Regions from separate parts of the Streptococcus nidrosiense genome, predicted to be linked through region 2. Evidence: predicted binding sites of a transcription regulator. Region 2 holds the regulator's gene; the other holds the start of a gene.
The links. The regulator NrdR, encoded in region 2, represses ribonucleotide reductase genes. The targets are predictions, from matches to a motif close to ACACNATATATNGTGT.
Positions count from the first base shown of each region.

Region 1: nrdH (glutaredoxin-like protein NrdH) is a predicted target of NrdR. The motif match lies at 5,726-5,741, and genes of this name have one in related genera.

Region 1 covers NZ_CP152419.1:1,322,115-1,331,259, forward strand. The annotation lists gene AAFQ93_RS06260 (hypothetical protein) at 1-687, opposite strand, end outside; gene AAFQ93_RS06265 (LPXTG cell wall anchor domain-containing protein) at 764-934, shown strand; gene AAFQ93_RS06270 (DeoR/GlpR family DNA-binding transcription regulator) at 1,134-1,901, opposite strand; gene nrdF (class 1b ribonucleoside-diphosphate reductase subunit beta) at 2,030-2,992, opposite strand; gene nrdE (class 1b ribonucleoside-diphosphate reductase subunit alpha) at 3,166-5,325, opposite strand; gene nrdH (glutaredoxin-like protein NrdH) at 5,394-5,612, opposite strand; gene AAFQ93_RS06290 (phosphocarrier protein HPr) at 5,976-6,239, shown strand; gene ptsP (phosphoenolpyruvate--protein phosphotransferase) at 6,244-7,977, shown strand; gene udk (uridine kinase) at 8,102-8,740, shown strand; gene AAFQ93_RS06305 (ECF transporter S component) at 8,933-9,145, opposite strand, start outside.
Region 2 covers NZ_CP152419.1:65,772-74,916, forward strand. The annotation lists gene AAFQ93_RS00270 (SIALI-17 repeat-containing surface protein) at 1-31, shown strand, start outside; gene AAFQ93_RS00275 (hypothetical protein) at 296-634, opposite strand; gene der (ribosome biogenesis GTPase Der) at 718-2,028, opposite strand; gene AAFQ93_RS00285 (NADPH-dependent oxidoreductase) at 2,042-2,755, opposite strand; gene dnaI (primosomal protein DnaI) at 2,752-3,648, opposite strand; gene AAFQ93_RS00295 (DnaD domain protein) at 3,649-4,815, opposite strand; gene nrdR (transcriptional regulator NrdR) at 4,816-5,289, opposite strand; gene AAFQ93_RS00305 (GntR family transcriptional regulator) at 5,429-5,794, shown strand; gene AAFQ93_RS00310 (ABC transporter ATP-binding protein) at 5,798-6,493, shown strand; partial or broken gene AAFQ93_RS00315 (hypothetical protein) at 6,509-7,088, shown strand; gene AAFQ93_RS00320 (DUF5960 family protein) at 7,390-7,668, opposite strand; gene AAFQ93_RS00325 (hypothetical protein) at 7,661-8,023, opposite strand; gene AAFQ93_RS00330 (Y-family DNA polymerase) at 8,020-9,145, opposite strand, start outside.

The DNA of each region.
Region 1 (9,145 bases), 760 kb from region 2:
TACATCCGCTTCAACAAGCGCAAGCACGTCAGCAAGTACATCCGCTTCAACAAGTGCAAGCACGTCAGCAAGTACGTCAGCATCAACAAGTGCAAGCACGTCAGCAAGTACGTCAGCATCAACAAGCGCAAGCACGTCAGCAAGTACGTCAGCATCAACAAGCGCAAGCACGTCAGCAAGTACATCTGCTAGCACGTCGGCATCAACAAGTGCAAGCACGTCAGCAAGTACATCGGCATCAACAAGTGCAAGCACATCGGCTTCAACAAGTGCAAGCACATCGGCTAGCACGTCCGCTTCAACAAGCGCAAGTACATCAGCAAGTACGTCCGCAAGTACGTCCGCAAGTACGTCGGCTTCAACAAGCGCAAGTACATCAGCAAGTACGTCAGCATCAACAAGTGCAAGCACATCGGCTAGCACGTCAGCTTCAACAAGCGCAAGTACATCAGCAAGCACATCGGCATCAACAAGTGCAAGCACGTCAGCAAGTACATCCGCTTCAACGAGCGCAAGTACGTCGGCATCAACAAGCGCAAGCACGTCAGCAAGCACATCGGCATCAACAAGTGCAAGCACGTCAGCAAGTACATCCGCATCAACAAGCGCAAGCACATCAGCAAGTACGTCAGCATCAACAAGTGCAAGCACGTCAGCAAGTACGTCAGCATCAACAAGTGCAAGCACGTCAGCAAGTACGTCAGCATCAACGAGCGCAAGCAGATCAGCATCTGAATCAGCATCAACATCAACAAGTGCGTCTATGATTCATTCAACAAGTCTAGCTCCTCAAACTGATACCACTAAGGCCCGTAAGCAATTACCAAATACAGGTGAAACTGCTTCAGCTGCAAATGCTCTCCTTGGAGTTGTAGCAGGTCTAACTGGATTAGGATTAGTGGCTAAACGTCGTAAGCGTGATGATGAAGAATAAATCTTCTAACGATTCTATTAGTTGATTATTCCAATCAAAAAACCTGAAAGGTATATCTTTCAGGTTTTTTTAGTTCTATAATATTTGTGTTTGGTAAATATCTATAAACATTTCGGGAACTTTTTATAATTTTTGCAAAATAAAAAAACTAGCCATGGAATTAGTAGTAGCTACTAAATTCTATGACTAGTTGTAGAGTTTAAGGTTTTGACTTGATAATTTTAGTTTGTTTAGACAGTGATTGGAGTGTTTGGTCACTTAATTTTGAATCAGTGATAATGGTGTCGATATCTGAGATATTGTAAAATGTGAAGAAATCAAATTTATCAAATTTGCTATGGTCAGCTAGGAGATATTTTTTATTGGCGTTTTCTAGTGCTAATTTCTGTGCTTCACCTTCGTCTTCACTAAAAGTAGCGATAGCATGATCCTTGATACCATTACAACTAACGAAGGCTTTTGAAAATTGCAAACTAGCGATATCTTGAAGAGTGAGAGTACCGACAAAAGCTCCTGTAATTGAACGATAATTACCACCGATTAGAATGAGATCAGTTAGCTTACGCTCGTTTAGAATGAGAAATACAGGCAAACTATTGGTAACAACTCGAATGTTATCGATAGGAAGCTCACGCGCAAAGAATTCTAATGTGGTACCTGGACCAATAAAAATAGTTTCTCTTTCTTCAACTAAGTGACCTGCAAAGCGAGCAATTTCTTGTTTTTCTGCTGTTTGTAGTCCTTGTTTTTCAACGTTAGAACGCTCATTATTTAATAAGGAACCTGTTCGAAGTTTTTCAGCACCGCCATGAACTCGAACCAGCAAATCCTTATCTGCTAACTCTTGTAAATATCGTCTAGCTGTCATATCGGAAATATCAAGGCGATTCATAATCTCTTTAACAGTGATAGTTCCTTTTGTATTTACAATTTCTAAAATAGTATCTAATTTTTCTTGCTTCAGCATTGAACCACCCCCAAATCTAATATTATTTTATCATATTTTAAACAGCTAAGCAACTTAAAGAAAACAAAAATAAACAAAAAAAAACATCTAGTTTGTAAATAAACTTAGATGTTTTTTTAGGTTAGGTATTAATTTAGTCCATAGTTATAGTCATCATCCTGCATAGCTTCAACTTCACCAAGTAGATAGCCATTACCAACTTGAGAGAAGAAGTCGTGGTTTGATGTACCAGTTGAAATCCCATTCATAACGATCGGGTTGACATCGTCAGCTGAATCAGGGAAGAGAGGATCTTGCCCCAAGTTCATAAGGGCTTTATTTGCATTGTAGCGAAGGAAGGTTTTAACCTCTTCAGTCCATCCGACTTCGTCATAGAGGCTCTCTGTGTAGCCTTCTTCATTCTCATAAAGAGTATAGAGAAGGTCGTACATCCATTCTTTGAGTTTTTCTTGTTCGTCTTCAGGTAATTCGTTGAAACCTAGCTGGAACTTGTAGCCGATGTAGGTTCCATGAACTGACTCGTCACGAATGATCAACTTGATGATCTCAGCTACGTTGGCCAACTTGTTGTTTCCAAGATAGTAGAGTGGTGTGAAGAAACCAGAGTAGAAAAGGAAGGTTTCAAGGAAAACACTAGCTACTTTCTTTTCAAGAGGAGTTCCGTTTAGGTAGATTTCATTGATAATCTCAGCTTTTTTCTGAAGATATGGATTAGTGTTGGTCCATTCGAAAATCTCTTCGATTTCTGACTTGGTATTCAATGTAGAAAAGATAGAAGAGTAAGATTTGGCATGGACAGATTCCATAAATTGGATATTGTTAAAAACAGCTTCCTCGTGAGGGGTACGAATATCAGCACGAAGGGCTTGAACACCAGTTTCTGATTGCATGGTATCAAGAAGGGTCAAACCTCCAAAAACTTTACCAACAAGGTCTTTTTCCTTATTAGAAAGCTTTCTCCAGTCGTCTAGGTCATTTGACAAAGGGATACGCGTATCAAGCCAGAACTGCTCAGTCAGCTTTTCCCAGGTTGATTTGTCAATGACATCTTCGATGGCATTCCAGTTAATAGCTTTGTAGTAAGTTTTCATTTGAAATCTCTTTCTGTGTGTAGTAATGCGATAACATAATCACTCTTATTTTATCATAATTCTATGCTAGAATCGAACAAAAAGTCGGAAGCCCGACTTTTATGTTCTTACATGATTTTATCAGCAAAATACGTTTAATGGATTAAGTAAATGTAATTTTTTTGAGAGTTGAATTAAATCACACAGCTCTCACATTGGTTAGCACCGACTTCTCCACCATCATCTGTAAAGGTACGGACGTAGTAGATAGACTTGATACCTTTGTTGAAGGCATAGTTACGAAGGATAGACAAGTCACGTGTCGTTTGTTTGTTTTCTTTCTTCCATTCGTAAAGGCCTGTCGGAATATCACTACGCATGAAGAGAGTGAGTGAAAGTCCTTGGTCAACGTGCTCGGTTGCAGCAGCATAAACATCAATGACCTTACGCATATCCATGTCATAAGCAGAAGTGTAGTAAGGGATTGTTTCTGTTGACAAACCAGCAGCAGGATAGTAAATCTTACCGATTTTCTTCTCTTGGCGTTCTTCGATACGTTGCGTGATTGGGTGGATAGAAGCAGAAACATCGTTGATGTAGCTGATAGAACCATTTGGCGCTACAGCAAGTCGGTTTTGGTGGTAAAGTCCATCTGCTTTAACTTTATCACGAAGTTCAGCCCAGTCAGCAGCAGTAGGGATAAAAATATCTTTGAAAAGTTCTTTAACACGGTCTGATTTCGGAAGAAATTCGCTAGTCAAATACTTATCAAAGTAGCTACCGTTAGCATAGTCTGATTTCTCAAAGTTATGGAAGGTAACACCACGTTCACGTGCGATGTTGTTTGACTCAACCAAGGTCCAGTAGTTCATAAGCATGAAGTAGATGCTTGTAAATTCAACAGACTCAGGCGATCCGTATTCGATCAATTGTTGCGCAAGGTAGCTGTGAAGTCCCATGGCACCAAGACCAAAGGTATGAGCTTGGCTGTTTCCGTGGTCGATTGTAGGAACAGCTACGATGTGTGAACTATCTGTAACGAAAGTAAGGGCACGAACCATAGCACGGATGGAGCGACCAAAGTCAGGTGAAGTCATCATGTTGACCACGTTTGTTGAACCAAGGTTACATGAGACATCAGTACCCATTTTTAGGAATTCTTGAGCATCGTTGATAAGACTTGGTTCTTGGACTTGAAGAATCTCTGAACACAAGTTGCTCATGATAATCTTACCATCAACTGGATTTGCGCGGTTAGCAGTATCAATGTTGACCACATAAGGATAGCCAGATTCTTGTTGCAATTTAGAAATCTCAGTTTCCAAATCACGCGCCTTGATTTTTGTCTTACGGATGTTTGGATTTGCAACTAGCTCATCGTATTTTTCTGTGATATCGATGTAGTTGAAAGGTACGCCATACTCTTTTTCTACAGAATATGGGCTAAATAGGTACATTTCTTCATTCTTACGAGCTAATTCGTAGAATTTATCTGGTACAACAACACCAAGTGAAAGGGTCTTGACACGCACTTTTTCGTCCGCATTTTCCTTCTTAGTTGAAAGGAAGGCGATGATATCTGGGTGGAAGACATTGAGGTAAACAACTCCAGCACCTTGACGTTGACCGAGTTGGTTAGAGTAAGAGAAGCTGTCTTCGAAAAGCTTCATAACTGGTACAACACCAGAAGCAGCACCCTCATATCCTTTAATAGGAGCTCCAGCTTCACGAAGGTTGCTGAGGGAAATTCCCACACCACCACCGATACGTGAAAGTTGAAGAGCTGAGTTGATAGAACGTCCGATAGAGTTCATATCATCTGTTACCTGGATCAAGAAACAAGATACCAACTCACCACGACGAGCACGACCTGCATTCAAGAAAGAAGGAGTAGCAGGTTGATAACGTTGGTGGATAATTTCATTAGCAATATCAATGGCAATCGCTTCATCACCATCCGCAAAGTAAAGAGCGTTAAAGAAGACACGGTCTTCCATGCTTTCAAGGTAGTATTCTCCGTCATTAGTTTTCAGAGCATACTGATTATAGAATTTATAGGCAGCCATGAAAGACTTAAACTGGAAGTTTTGATCCTTGATAAATTGGTGTAGTTCTTCCAAAAATTCTGGACGGTATTTCTTGATAAATGCTGTTTCAATGTAGTTATGCTCAATGAGGAAGTTGATTTTATCCGTAATTGAGTTAAAAAACATTGTATTTGGTACAACATTTTCTTTAAAGAAGGCTTCTAAAGCTTCCTTGTCTTTGTGAAGCATGATTTGTCCATTAACAGGACGGTTAATTTCATTATTAAGACGGAAGTAAGTCACATCTTCAAGTTGTTTTAATCCCATAAAAAATCCTTTATCTAATTACAAAAGAAAGGCTTCTAAGGTAGACATAGAAGCTTTTGTCCTGATTCTTAAGCAAGTTGTTTGAGTTTACCTGGTTGGAAACCAGAGAAAACTTCTGTTGGTGTCTGAATAATAGGAGCAGCACTAAAGCCAAGCTCTTTTACTTGATCAATGTATTCAGGTTGTTCATCAAGATTGATTTCTTTATATTCAACATTATTACTGTCTAAAAAACGTTTCGTCATTTTACATTGGACACAGTTGTTTTTAGAATATACGGTTACCATTTCTGTAACTCCTCTTTAAAAAATTATTACTTTCTTAGTATATCAGAAAAAAAAACTTTGTCAACTTTCTAAAACTAAATCTTGTGTACTTATTTTACTGATTTTACCAACAAACACAATATATAGTGTAGCATTGAAAAATAATTACAGAAAAAGCAATGATTTCATTATAGGTGTCTCGACAAAAACTACATACTGTGTTTTGCTAGATTTAATAGAAGATTTTCAGCAAGTTATCTGAAAGGAAATTGAAGAAAGTCCATAAAATACTTGAAAAATATCAATGAAGGTGATATAATACTAAATTGTAAGGGTTATCAGATATGTAACTCAACAAGAAAACTATTAAAGGAGAGTCAAACTATGGCTTCTAAAGATTTCCACGTAGTGGCAGAAACAGGTATTCACGCACGTCCAGCAACATTGTTGGTACAAACTGCTAGCAAATTTGCTTCAGATATCACTCTTGAGTACAAAGGTAAATCAGTTAACCTTAAATCTATCATGGGTGTAATGAGCCTTGGTGTTGGTCAAGGTGCTGACGTTACAATCACTGCTGAAGGTGCAGACGCTGATGACGCTATCGCTGCAATCTCAGAAACAATGGAAAAAGAAGGATTGGCATAAGGAAATGACAGAAATGCTTAAAGGAATCGCAGCATCTGACGGTGTTGCAGTTGCAAAAGCATATCTACTCGTTCAACCGGATTTATCATTCGAGACTGTTACAGTCGAAGATACAAATGCAGAAGAGGCTCGTTTGGATGTTGCTCTTGAAGCTTCTCAAAACGAGCTTTCTCTTATCCGCGAGAAGGCTGTAGGTACGCTTGGTGAAGAAGCGGCACAAGTATTTGACGCCCACTTGATGGTTCTTGCTGACCCTGAATTGATCGGTCAAATCAAAGAAACTATCCGTGCTAAGAAAGTGAATGCAGAAGCAGGTCTGAAAGAAGTTACAGATATGTTTATCACAATCTTCGAAGGCATGGAAGACAACCCATACATGCAAGAACGTGCAGCGGATATCCGTGACGTAACAAAACGTGTATTGGCTAACCTCCTTGGTAAAAAATTGCCAAACCCAGCTTCTATCAATGAAGAAGTAATCGTGATTGCTCACGACTTGACTCCATCTGATACAGCTCAATTGGACAAAAACTTTGTAAAAGCTTTTGTAACAAACATTGGTGGACGTACAAGTCACTCAGCTATCATGGCTCGTACACTTGAAATCGCTGCAGTTTTGGGTACAAACAACATCACTGAAATCGTTAAAGATGGTGACCTACTTGCCGTTAATGGTATTACAGGTGAAGTGATTATTAACCCTACTGACGAACAAGCGGCTGAGTTTAAAGCAGCTGGTGAAGCTTACGCTCAACAAAAAGCTGAGTGGGCACTCTTGAAGGATGCTCAAACAGTTACTGCTGACGGTAAACACTTCGAATTGGCAGCAAACATTGGTACTCCAAAAGACGTTGAAGGTGTTAATGACAATGGTGCAGAAGCTGTCGGTCTTTACCGTACAGAGTTCTTGTACATGGATTCTCAAGACTTCCCAACTGAAGACGAGCAGTACGAAGCATACAAGGCTGTTCTTGAAGGAATGAACGGTAAACCAGTTGTTGTCCGTACAATGGATATCGGTGGTGACAAGGAACTTCCTTACTTCGATATGCCACATGAAATGAACCCATTCCTTGGATTCCGTGCTCTTCGTATCTCTATCTCTGAAACAGGAGATGCAATGTTCCGCACTCAAATCCGTGCTCTTCTTCGTGCTTCTGTACACGGTCAATTGCGTATCATGTTCCCGATGGTTGCGCTTTTGAAAGAATTCCGTGCAGCTAAAGCAGTCTTCGATGAAGAAAAAGCTAACCTTCTTGCTGAAGGTGTTGCAGTTGCGGATGACATCCAAGTTGGTATCATGATCGAAATTCCTGCAGCAGCTATGCTTGCAGACCAATTTGCAAAAGAAGTTGATTTCTTCTCAATTGGTACAAACGACTTGATCCAATACACAATGGCGGCAGACCGTATGAACGAACAAGTTTCATACCTTTACCAACCATACAACCCATCAATCCTTCGTTTGATCAACAACGTTATCAAAGCAGCTCACGCTGAAGGTAAATGGGCTGGTATGTGTGGTGAAATGGCTGGTGACCAAACAGCTGTTCCACTTCTTGTCGGAATGGGCTTGGATGAGTTCTCTATGTCAGCAACATCTGTACTTCGTACACGTAGCTTGATGAAGAAACTCGACACTGCTAAAATGCAAGAATACGCTAACCGTGCTCTTACTGAATGTTCAACAATGGAAGAAGTTCTTGAACTTTCTAAAGAATACGTTAACTTCGATTAATCAATTACAAATCCTTGTAGCTTCTAGCTATGAGGATTTTTTCTTCTATTTTCTAGAAAACTCCATCTGTAAAATTTATCAAAAATATGGTAAAATAGACAAGGGAAAAAACAAGGAGGCTACAATGCAAAATAGACCAATCATTATCGGAGTAACAGGTGGATCTGGAGGAGGAAAGACAAGTGTATCTAAAGCAATCTTGTCACATTTTCCAAATGAGAAAATCTCTATGATTGAGCATGATTCCTACTATAAAGATCAATCTCATTTAACCTTTGAAGAGCGTATCAAGACCAACTATGACCATCCTTTTGCTTTTGATACTGATTTGATGATTGAGCAAATCAAAGAGTTGTTGGCAGGTCGTCCAGTTGATATTCCTACCTATGATTATGCTGCCCATACTAGAAGTTCTAAAACCTACCGTCAAGAACCTCAGGATGTCTTTATCGTAGAAGGAATCTTGGTTTTGGAGGACAAACGACTTCGTGATTTGATGGATATCAAGATTTTCGTAGATACAGATGATGATGTTCGTATCATTCGCCGTATTAAACGTGATATGGAAGAACGTGGTCGTAGCCTGGATAGCGTTATTGACCAGTATCTTGGTGTGGTAAAACCCATGTATCATCAATTTATTGAGCCAACAAAGCGTTATGCAGATATCGTTATTCCAGAAGGAGTAACCAACACAGTAGCTATCGATTTGCTGACAACAAAGATTGAAAAGATTTTAGAAGAAGCACGTCTAGCCCAATAATAAGTAGATAAAAGGCTATGGGAAAGTAATTATTTTTCCAAGATTGAAGCTTTTTCCCATATTGGTGAGTCTTTACAATCAAGTTTTTCGATAATTTCGTCAAAGGGACTTTTAGGAGTCTGTAATCTTAATTAAATACAGAGTCAGTTACTTGGGGTAAATAAAAATCGAGGCCGGGATTCTCCCGACCTCTTATTTTTTGATTTTTTCAAGTCTCGGAACAATAACTAGGGTAAGTATTGCTGAGATTATGAGTTCTGCGATAGAATTTGTTGAGATAACAGTAGCTAATAGTTTTTGGATATTTCCGTCAAAAACATTTCCAAAGAGGAAGAAGATTCCGCCTAGTACAAATACAGTATTTGTGAGGGAACCGAGTGCTCCCGCGAAGATGAGCCCAGCCTT
Region 2 (9,145 bases):
TACCTTCTTACTAAAAGGTAAGAAAGATTAAACATTGTCCCCCTAGGAATATAAATTTATTCCGCTATAAAAAGGATGGAAAATCATTCCATCCTTTTTCAATTTCAATAATATACTACAAACCAAATCCTGTTCACATCTTTTGCAAATGATTTGGTGGGGTAGATAAGTGGTAGAACAAGTCTTGATGCTCTACCTTTTTTTACATCCACTACTTCCGTTTTCTTGCGATCAGGTGAATCGGTGTTCCTTCAAAGACAAAGGCCTTGCGGATTTGATTTTCGAAGAGTATAAATCAATGCCTTCCGCCTTTAGATTTCCCTAACTCCCGTCTCAAACGAAACATTTTTTTGAAGAAGATGTAGTCTAGCCAGTCACTGCCTAGAGATAGGACTATCAACAGCAACCAAACACCCCAAGCACTCATATCTGATACATGTTTCAGAACAAGAGGGAAAAATAAGAATGAAAAAATTGTCAAATCCAGGCTAAATAGAGCTAAAAGGGAAAAATAAATCCAGTAGAAATAGTAGATGATGGGGAAAAACTTACTGTTTCTATCAGCATTGTCTATCCAATAGAAAAAGCAAAAGCAAGGAAATAAGAGTATCAATTGATTAAACGACAGTTTCATTATCGACACCTCTTTTCGATAGCGTTTTCTTTAGCTTCATTCTATCAAAAAAATCTGGAAATGTCATTCCAGATTCTACTTTTTTATTTACGTTTTCTTGCGATGAGATGGATTGGTGTTCCTTCAAAGACAAAGGCCTTGCGGATTTGATTTTCCAAGAAACGCAAGTAAGAGAAGTGCATGAGTTCTTCTTCGTTGACAAAGATGACAAAGGTCGGTGGTTTGGTTGCCACTTGTGTCGCATAGAAAATCTTGAGGCGTTTCCCTTTGTCGGTCGGTGTTGGATTGATAGCAATGGCATCCATAATCACATCATTCAAGACAGCTGATGGGATACGGGTATTTTGACTCTCGCTGATTTGCTTGATCATCTCAGGCAACTTGTGGAGACGTTGCTTGGTCAAGGCTGATACAAAGATAATCGGTGCGTAAGGCAGGTATTGGAACTGCTCACGGATATCTTCCTCCCAGTTTTTCATAGTATGGTTATCTTTTTCAAGAGTATCCCACTTATTGACCACGATAATCATCCCTTTACCAGCTTCATGGGCAAATCCAGCGATACGCTTGTCATACTCACGAATACCTTCTTCGGCATTGAGGACCATCAAAACTACATCTGAACGGTCAATAGCACGCATGGCACGCATGACAGAGTATTTCTCAGTATTTTCATAGACTTTACCTGACTTACGCATACCAGCAGTATCAATCATGGTAAACTCTTGACCGTCAGCATCTGTAAAATGAGTGTCAATGGCATCACGAGTAGTACCAGCGACAGGGCTGGCAATGACGCGATCTTCTCCCAAAATGGCATTGATCAAGCTAGATTTTCCGACATTGGGACGACCAATCAAGCTGAATTTAATGACATCTGGATTTTCTTCTTCAACTTCATGTGGGAGATTTTCAACGATAGCATCCAGTACATCCCCTGTCCCGATACCATGAACAGATGAAATCGGTAGTGGTTCGCCCAAACCTAGAGCGTAGAAATCATAGATATCATTTCGCATCTCTGGATTGTCAACCTTGTTAACGGCTAGGATGACTGGTTTATGAGTTTTATAAAGTTTACGGGCAACGTATTCGTCCGCATCTGTAATTCCTTCTTTACCAGATACGACAAAGACGATAACATCTGCTTCTTCCATGGCAATTTCTGCCTGGTGTTTGATTTGTTCCATAAACGGAGCATCGACATCATCGATCCCTCCAGTATCAATCATACTAAAAGAACGGTTAAGCCACTCACCCGTGGCATAAATACGATCTCGCGTTACACCTTCAACATCTTCTACGATTGAGATGCGTTCTCCCGCGATACGGTTAAATAGGGTTGATTTCCCAACATTGGGACGTCCCACAATGGCAACAGTTGGTAAGGCCATGTTTTCTCACTTTCTACAATAACTTCTTCTGCTCAAGATTTTCTCGAGTCGAGCTTGGTTCTTGATTGCCGAATTGCTCTGCCAAACGTTGACTCCAAGTTGTAGTCGCACGCGCACCTGCATATTCAGTCTGTACACGGTCATAGGCTTCGATTGCCTCAGTTGACTGTTCTTGGTATTCTTCCTCAAAGACAACATTCTCTAGTGGCAATCTTGGTTTTACAGCATGCTTTTGATTTGGAACACCTAGTGCAATCCCAAAGACTGGATAGGTATAGTCAGGAAGCTTAAACAATTCTGCTAATTCAACAGACTTGTAACGCACCAAACCGATAATCACTCCACCGTAGCCTAGGCTTTCTGCCGCAAGCAAGGTATTTTGCCCAGCAAGCGCAGCATCTACTGAAGTGATGAGGAGTCCTTCCACCCCTTGAGGTTGGAAAACATCCGTATGGAGACGAGCCCCTTTTTCTGCACGGTTTAGGTCACCGACAAAGAGGAGAAAGGCTGCAGACTGGCGAATCGCTTCCTGAGGAACTAGCTCAAATAAGGCATCCTTCTTTTCTTGGCTTCTTACAACAATCACAGAATAAGATTGGAAGTTTTTCCAAGAAGAGGCCATTTGTGCGGCAGTTAAAATTTCAGTTAGGTCAGCTTGAGGAATTTCTTGTTCCTTAAAGCGACGTACTGAAGAGTGGGACTTCATTAATGTTGTAGTTTCTGTCATCGACGGTTTTCTCCTTTTAGTTGTGTTTCTTCAGCAAGGTAACGGATACGTTCCATGACACGTCTGGCTTCCCAAGTTTCGTCATTTCCGTTCTTGCCTTTTGCAAAATGTTTTTCCAAATCTTCAAAATTGAAGTTTGAAGTAAAGAAAGTCGGTAAATCTTCCTGCATGCGATACTGAAGAATCACCTGCAAGATTTCATCACGGACCCACGGTGTTGATTGCTCAGCACCGATATCATCCAAAATCAGAACTTCTGCCAGCTTGATTTCATCTACCAAGGTTTTGACAGAGCCATCCCCAATAGCATTTTTGACATCAATGACAAAGCTCGGATAGTGGAGCAGAGTTGTAGATACTCCACGTTTTTCAGATAAATCATGAGCTAGAGCAGCCACCATGAAACTTTTACCCACACCAAAGTCTCCATATAAGTACAGACCTTTTCGAATAGCTGGATATTGCTCCACAAAGTCTAAAAGCTTTTCAAAAACTGGCAAGCGCCCCAAATCATCCAAGTCTACTTGAGCTAGGCTAGCTTTTTTAAGACTAGCTGGAAGATTGATTAGCTTGAGACGGTTTTTAATCGCCGCTTCTTTTTCTGCCGCGATTAGCTCTGGAGTCTCTTCATAAGAGACATCTGCATAGCCATGGTTCATGACTAGGATAGGCTTGTAGCCACGCGCGATATAGTCTGTATCTCCTCGGAGGAACTTATCGCGTTCCGTGATGTATTGATTAAACTTGGAGATACTCCGATTTAACTCTTCTTGGCTGAGGGATGCTTGCTGGATAAAAACCGCCACATCAGGATCTTGTACAATTTGCTGGACCAAATCCTGATACTGAAATCGGCTTGGTTGACGCTTGAGTACGTCTCCGACACTTTCCATCTAGTCTCCTCCTTTTTCTAATCGAGCTAACATTTCTTGTTTCTTACGTTCTAGTTCTAAACGAGTTTCTTCGCTCGTTTCATTCTTATATTCAGGATTGCTCCATTTAGGCACATTGGTTTTTGCTGGGGCAGTCTGATTTTGCTTTTGCGTTTTTGCTTTTTGGCCACGTTCACGAATACGGAGGACAGCCTCCTCGGCACTACGAATATTTTGATAGGCGTAGTCATTAGCCACCTTCATGGCGTATTTTTCATTGATATTAGCTGAATCAACCTTATTAAAGGTTAGGAGCAAGATAACATTGATCACTTCATCCAGCAAACCCAAGGCTGCCATCTGCTGGAGCAGGTCCCGTTCAGTCTGAGTAATACTTCCCTTGCGGGTCTGCTTAATCTCAGCAAGGAACTGCAAGGCTGTCTTTCTCTTAGCCTCTCGGATAATGGTTGCTTCCTTGGGACTAAAGTCAGAAGTCACAGGCTTTTGCGCTATCTTTTCGCGGATGCGTTTGACAGAAATCACTTGCGACACTGCTGTCGCTTTGGCTACATGATAAGTCTCAAACCAGGTCCACTTCTGCTCGTCTGCTATTGCAAACAAGGCCAGAACATCCGAAGTCTCATCTTTAAAACGAAGACCATCGCGAGCCATAAGCTGACGGAAATGCTCCAAATCAAAATCATCTGCTGCTGGCTGACTGCCAGAGGTTTCTTGACTCGCAGACTCAGATAACTGAGGAAAGATTTGACTCAAGGACACCGAGATAGGTTCCCCTTCAACACCTTCCTGTCTCATGGCTGCAACCGCACTATCCCCAATCATTTTTTCTAACAAAGTCCGATAAACTGTATGTTGTAAAAATTCTTGAGTTGATAAGGGAGAATGGAGTAACAAGTTATAGGCCTCCCCCTGCTGATAGAGGGTCACCAATTTCATGGCTGTTAGAGTTTTAAAAGCCTTTAAAAGGGTATCCATCCCGAAATTCAGATGATTAAGCATAGCTGCAAAGAGATGTTCCTTTTGACCACCATCCCAAAAAGTCACAGCATAAAGATAGAGGCTCAGCGCCTCCTGACCGATAATCGGGAGGTAGCACTGCACCATTGATGAGGTATCTTGCGACACCCGATTATTCTTTACAAAAGAAAAACGGTCATTTGGCTTCATTTATTTTTCCTTTTTCTTTTTAGAGGATTGTGTGATCTGCTGGAGTAGGCTTTCAAGTTCACTCACATCCTTAAAGCTACGGTAAACACTGGCAAAACGTACATAAGTAATCTCATCTAACTCTGCCAACTCTTCCATAACCAAAGAGCCAATAACCTCACTCTGAATTTCATTTTCATTGCGACTACGGAGTTTTTGTTCGATGCGATTGACCACCATGCCAATCTCATCACTTGACACTGGACGTTTCTGGGCTGAACGAATAATCCCGTTAAAGATTTTATCTCTTGAAAATTGTTCCCGTGTACCATCTTTTTTTACCACAACCAGCGTTCTCTCTTCAACACGTTCATAGGTTGTAAACCGATGCTGACACTCTTCACACTCACGTCTTCTTCTGATTGTATTTCCTTCTTCAGCCTGGCGACTATCGATCACACTTGATTTTGTAGCGCCACATTTTGGACAACGCATGCCTTTCCCTCCTTGTCGTTTTCTTTTCATTATACCATTTTTTGAACAATTCCCAAAATAATTCTCCTTTTGGCTTGACAAGTTTTTTGTTTTGTTGTATTATTGAATTAACACAAAGGTAATTAGAAAGGAGATCGTGATGTCTTGGACATTTGATAACAATAAACCCATTTATTTGCAGATTATGGAGAAAATCAAATTGCAGATTATTTCCCATAAACTCGAGCCCAATCAACAGCTTCCAACCGTTAGAGAATTAGCAAGCGAGGCAGGGGTCAATCCCAACACCATCCAGCGTGCCCTATCGGACTTGGAGAGAGAAGGCTTTGTCTATACCAAGCGGACATCTGGACGCTTTGTCACAGAGGATTTGGACTTGATCCTCCAATCCCGTAAGCAACTGTCAGAAGAACAGCTGCAACAGTTTGTAACAGGCATGGTAGAATTTGGCTATGAAAAAGAAGAACTACCGACTGTTTTGAGAGATTATATTGAAGGAGTTTAAACTATGACCTTGTTAGCATTTGAAAATGTGTCAAAATCCTATGGAGCAAGCCCTGCTCTTACAAATGTTTCCCTTGAAATTCCAGCTGGAAAAATCGTTGGCCTCCTTGGCCCAAACGGTTCTGGAAAGACAACCTTGATTAAACTAATCAACGGCTTGCTCCAACCTGATGAAGGACGTATCCTTATCAACGACATGGAACCATGTCCAGCAACTAAAGCGATTGTTTCTTATCTCCCTGATACGACCTACCTCAACGAACAGATGAAGGTCAAAGAAGCTCTCACTTATTTCAAGACCTTCTACCAAGATTTTAATCTGGAACGTGCTCAAGGTCTCCTTCGTGATCTTGGCATTGATGAAAACAGCCGTTTCAAGAAACTCTCAAAAGGGAACAAAGAAAAGGTTCAGTTGATCCTTGTCATGAGTCGTGATGCTCGTCTATACGTGCTTGACGAACCAATCGGGGGTGTAGACCCAGCGGCTCGTGACTATATCTTGAACACCATCATTAACAACTACTCTCCAACTTCGACTGTCTTGATTTCAACTCACTTGATTTCAGATATCGAACCAATCTTGGATGAGATTATCTTCCTCAAGGATGGAAAAGTCGTCCGTCAAGGAAATGTTGATGATATTCGCTATGAGTCTGGAGAGTCTATCGACCAGCTCTTCCGCCACGAATTCAAAGCCTAGATAAAGGAGATTATTATGTTTTGGAATTTAGTTCGTTATGAATTTAAAAATGTTAACAAATGGTATTTAGCCCTCTATGGTGCTGTGTTGGCTCTTTCTGCCCTTATCGGGGTTCAAGCTAATTCCCTAAAATCCATCGATACACCTGATCAACAAATGATTATGTTAGTTTTTCTGGCTCTAGTTTTTGGTGGACTAATCATTACCTTAAGTATTTCAACCTTGATTTTGATCATCCGTCGCTTCAAGGGTAGTGTCTATGATCGTCAGGGATACCTAACTCTCACACTCCCCGTATCTGAGCACCAAATCATTTTATCCAAACTTTTGGGTGCTTTCATCTGGTCTCTGGCGAGCTCATTAGTCTTTATCTTGAGTATTTATATCATTTTAGTTCTGACTGGCGCAAACTTCCTTGATATCTTTTCTCTCGAATACCTCTTTAAATTTTACATGGATAGTTTCTGGCTTTCTGTGATTTCATTCATCCTTAGCACTGTAGCAAGCATCCTTTGCATCTACTTGTCTATTTCAATTGGACAACTCTTTAATGAATACCGTACAGCTCTTGCCGTTTTAGCCTATATTGTTATCCAAACCATTCTCGGCTTTGTTGGTCTCAACCTTCGCATAGATATCGACTACAATTGGATGATCTCCTTTGAAATCGTTAAAGACCTCATCCTCAGCGCAGCCTTCTATCTCGGAACCTACTATATCTTGAAAAATAAAGTTAATCTTCAATAATCAATCGACGACGGCTGGACAATAACTTAATTTTAGCAGAAAATGAAATAGATCTTTCTATGATAAAACGCATATTATCAAGGTTTTTCAATACCTGATAATATGCGTTTTTTTGATTTTAAAGACTTTTATCCTAGCCTCTTCGTTGTCTAAATACAAAAAGTATACTTAAAACCTCTAACGGCTTTATTTTCGGACATCTTCACCCTAAAATAAAACCGATGCTCCCTACCATCCTTGGCATTTTCCTTGTTCAAGACAAAGTAGTTCTTTTGGTTGATGGCCATGGTTCGTAGAATGTCGTCAATCAGGAAAGTCAGAGGTACATTCATGGCAGAGTATTTTTGGAAATCTTCTTCAAAACGAATGTAGTCATCTGAGAAATAATCCATCTGCAATTTATTTTCATATAGCTCTTTTCTAGTCATGAACTTCCTCCTGACATAATTGGATTGCGAGAATATCATCTACCCTTATCAATCTATAGCCCTCATCAGTTTTAACAGAGATTTCTTGAGGAGATAATTCTCTTACTTCACCCAATATCGTGCTTTTATGATTTTTCTCCTTGACCACAAAAGAGCCTTTTAGCCGCCCAACGTAGAGCTGGGAAAGTAACAACAACTTCTCAACTGGATTCAAATCAGTCGACAAATCGACACGATTTTTTTCTTCACTGAGTGAACTCGTATGCTCCGATAAGAAAAATCCCATCCACTTCTGCATTCCTGGATCCTGGTAGTCCCTCGCGGATTGAAAAGGTAAGTAAGAACGATCAATCATTTGAGTCCATCTAATCCTCCAGCAGAATGCCCTCCGATCAGCTTACTTCTGGCAATACTTCTCGATGCATCCTCTAAGACAGTCGCCTTCAAGAGAGAAGTAAATCCGAATTGCTCTCGAATAGAATCAATGGCCGTCTGGAGCCTTTCTTCTTTTTCTAGCTTATCAACATCATCAAAAAGGGAAATCAATCCAAAGGATTCGTCCACAAATCCTGAATAACTGATGGCAACACTCCTAACAGCACCAGAAGTGTATTTACTATGGAATAATTTCAATACATAGCTGACCAAAATACTGGTGTTATTGGTCGGCTCAATCTTCATTTGAGTATGAATCGACCGTTGTTCTTCATGCTTAGAAAAACCAAGATGAATAGATACCACTGTCGCCTTTTTACTAGCTCTTCGAAGCCTGATAGCCACCTGCTCAGCCATCTCTCGGAGTATAATTTCGATATCTCGCTGCTTAACATAATCTCTCGGTAAAATTTGCGAATTGCCCAAGCCGTGAGATTTCGCTTTATAGGGTTTATGAACATTACTCTCGTCAATCCCATTGGCATGAAACCATAAGCGAAGTCCAGCTTGACCAAGTTCTTTCTTCAGAACGTCAGGATTGCTATTGGCCAATTCCTTAATTGAACGAATCCCTAAGGCATTCAAGCGCTTCTCCATCCGATGTCCAATCCCCCAAAAATCGGTCATCTTTGGAATGGACCAAACCTTATCTTCCACGTCTTGGTAAGACCAGTTGGCCCTCATGGTCGGTGTGTGCTTGGCTTCATTATCCAAGGCTAGCTTAGCAAGCAGAGGATTGGCATTAGACATGCCCACCGTCGAGTAAATCCCTGTCTGCCGCCAGATATCCCTCTGGATACGAGCCGAAAGCATATCCAGCTTATCTTTGCGAGAAATCTGCTGGTCTGGAACAAAATAATTGAGCGAACTAGTCAAATCGATAAAGCCCTCATCAATAGAGTAGGGATAAATATCATCTGGACTGCCATAATTCTGAAAGATTCGTTGGATTTCTATATTAACTGCGATATACTTATCCATCCGAGGAGGGACAATCACGGTCACCCGAGCCCAGTCTTCGATAAATTTCACATAGTCTGAG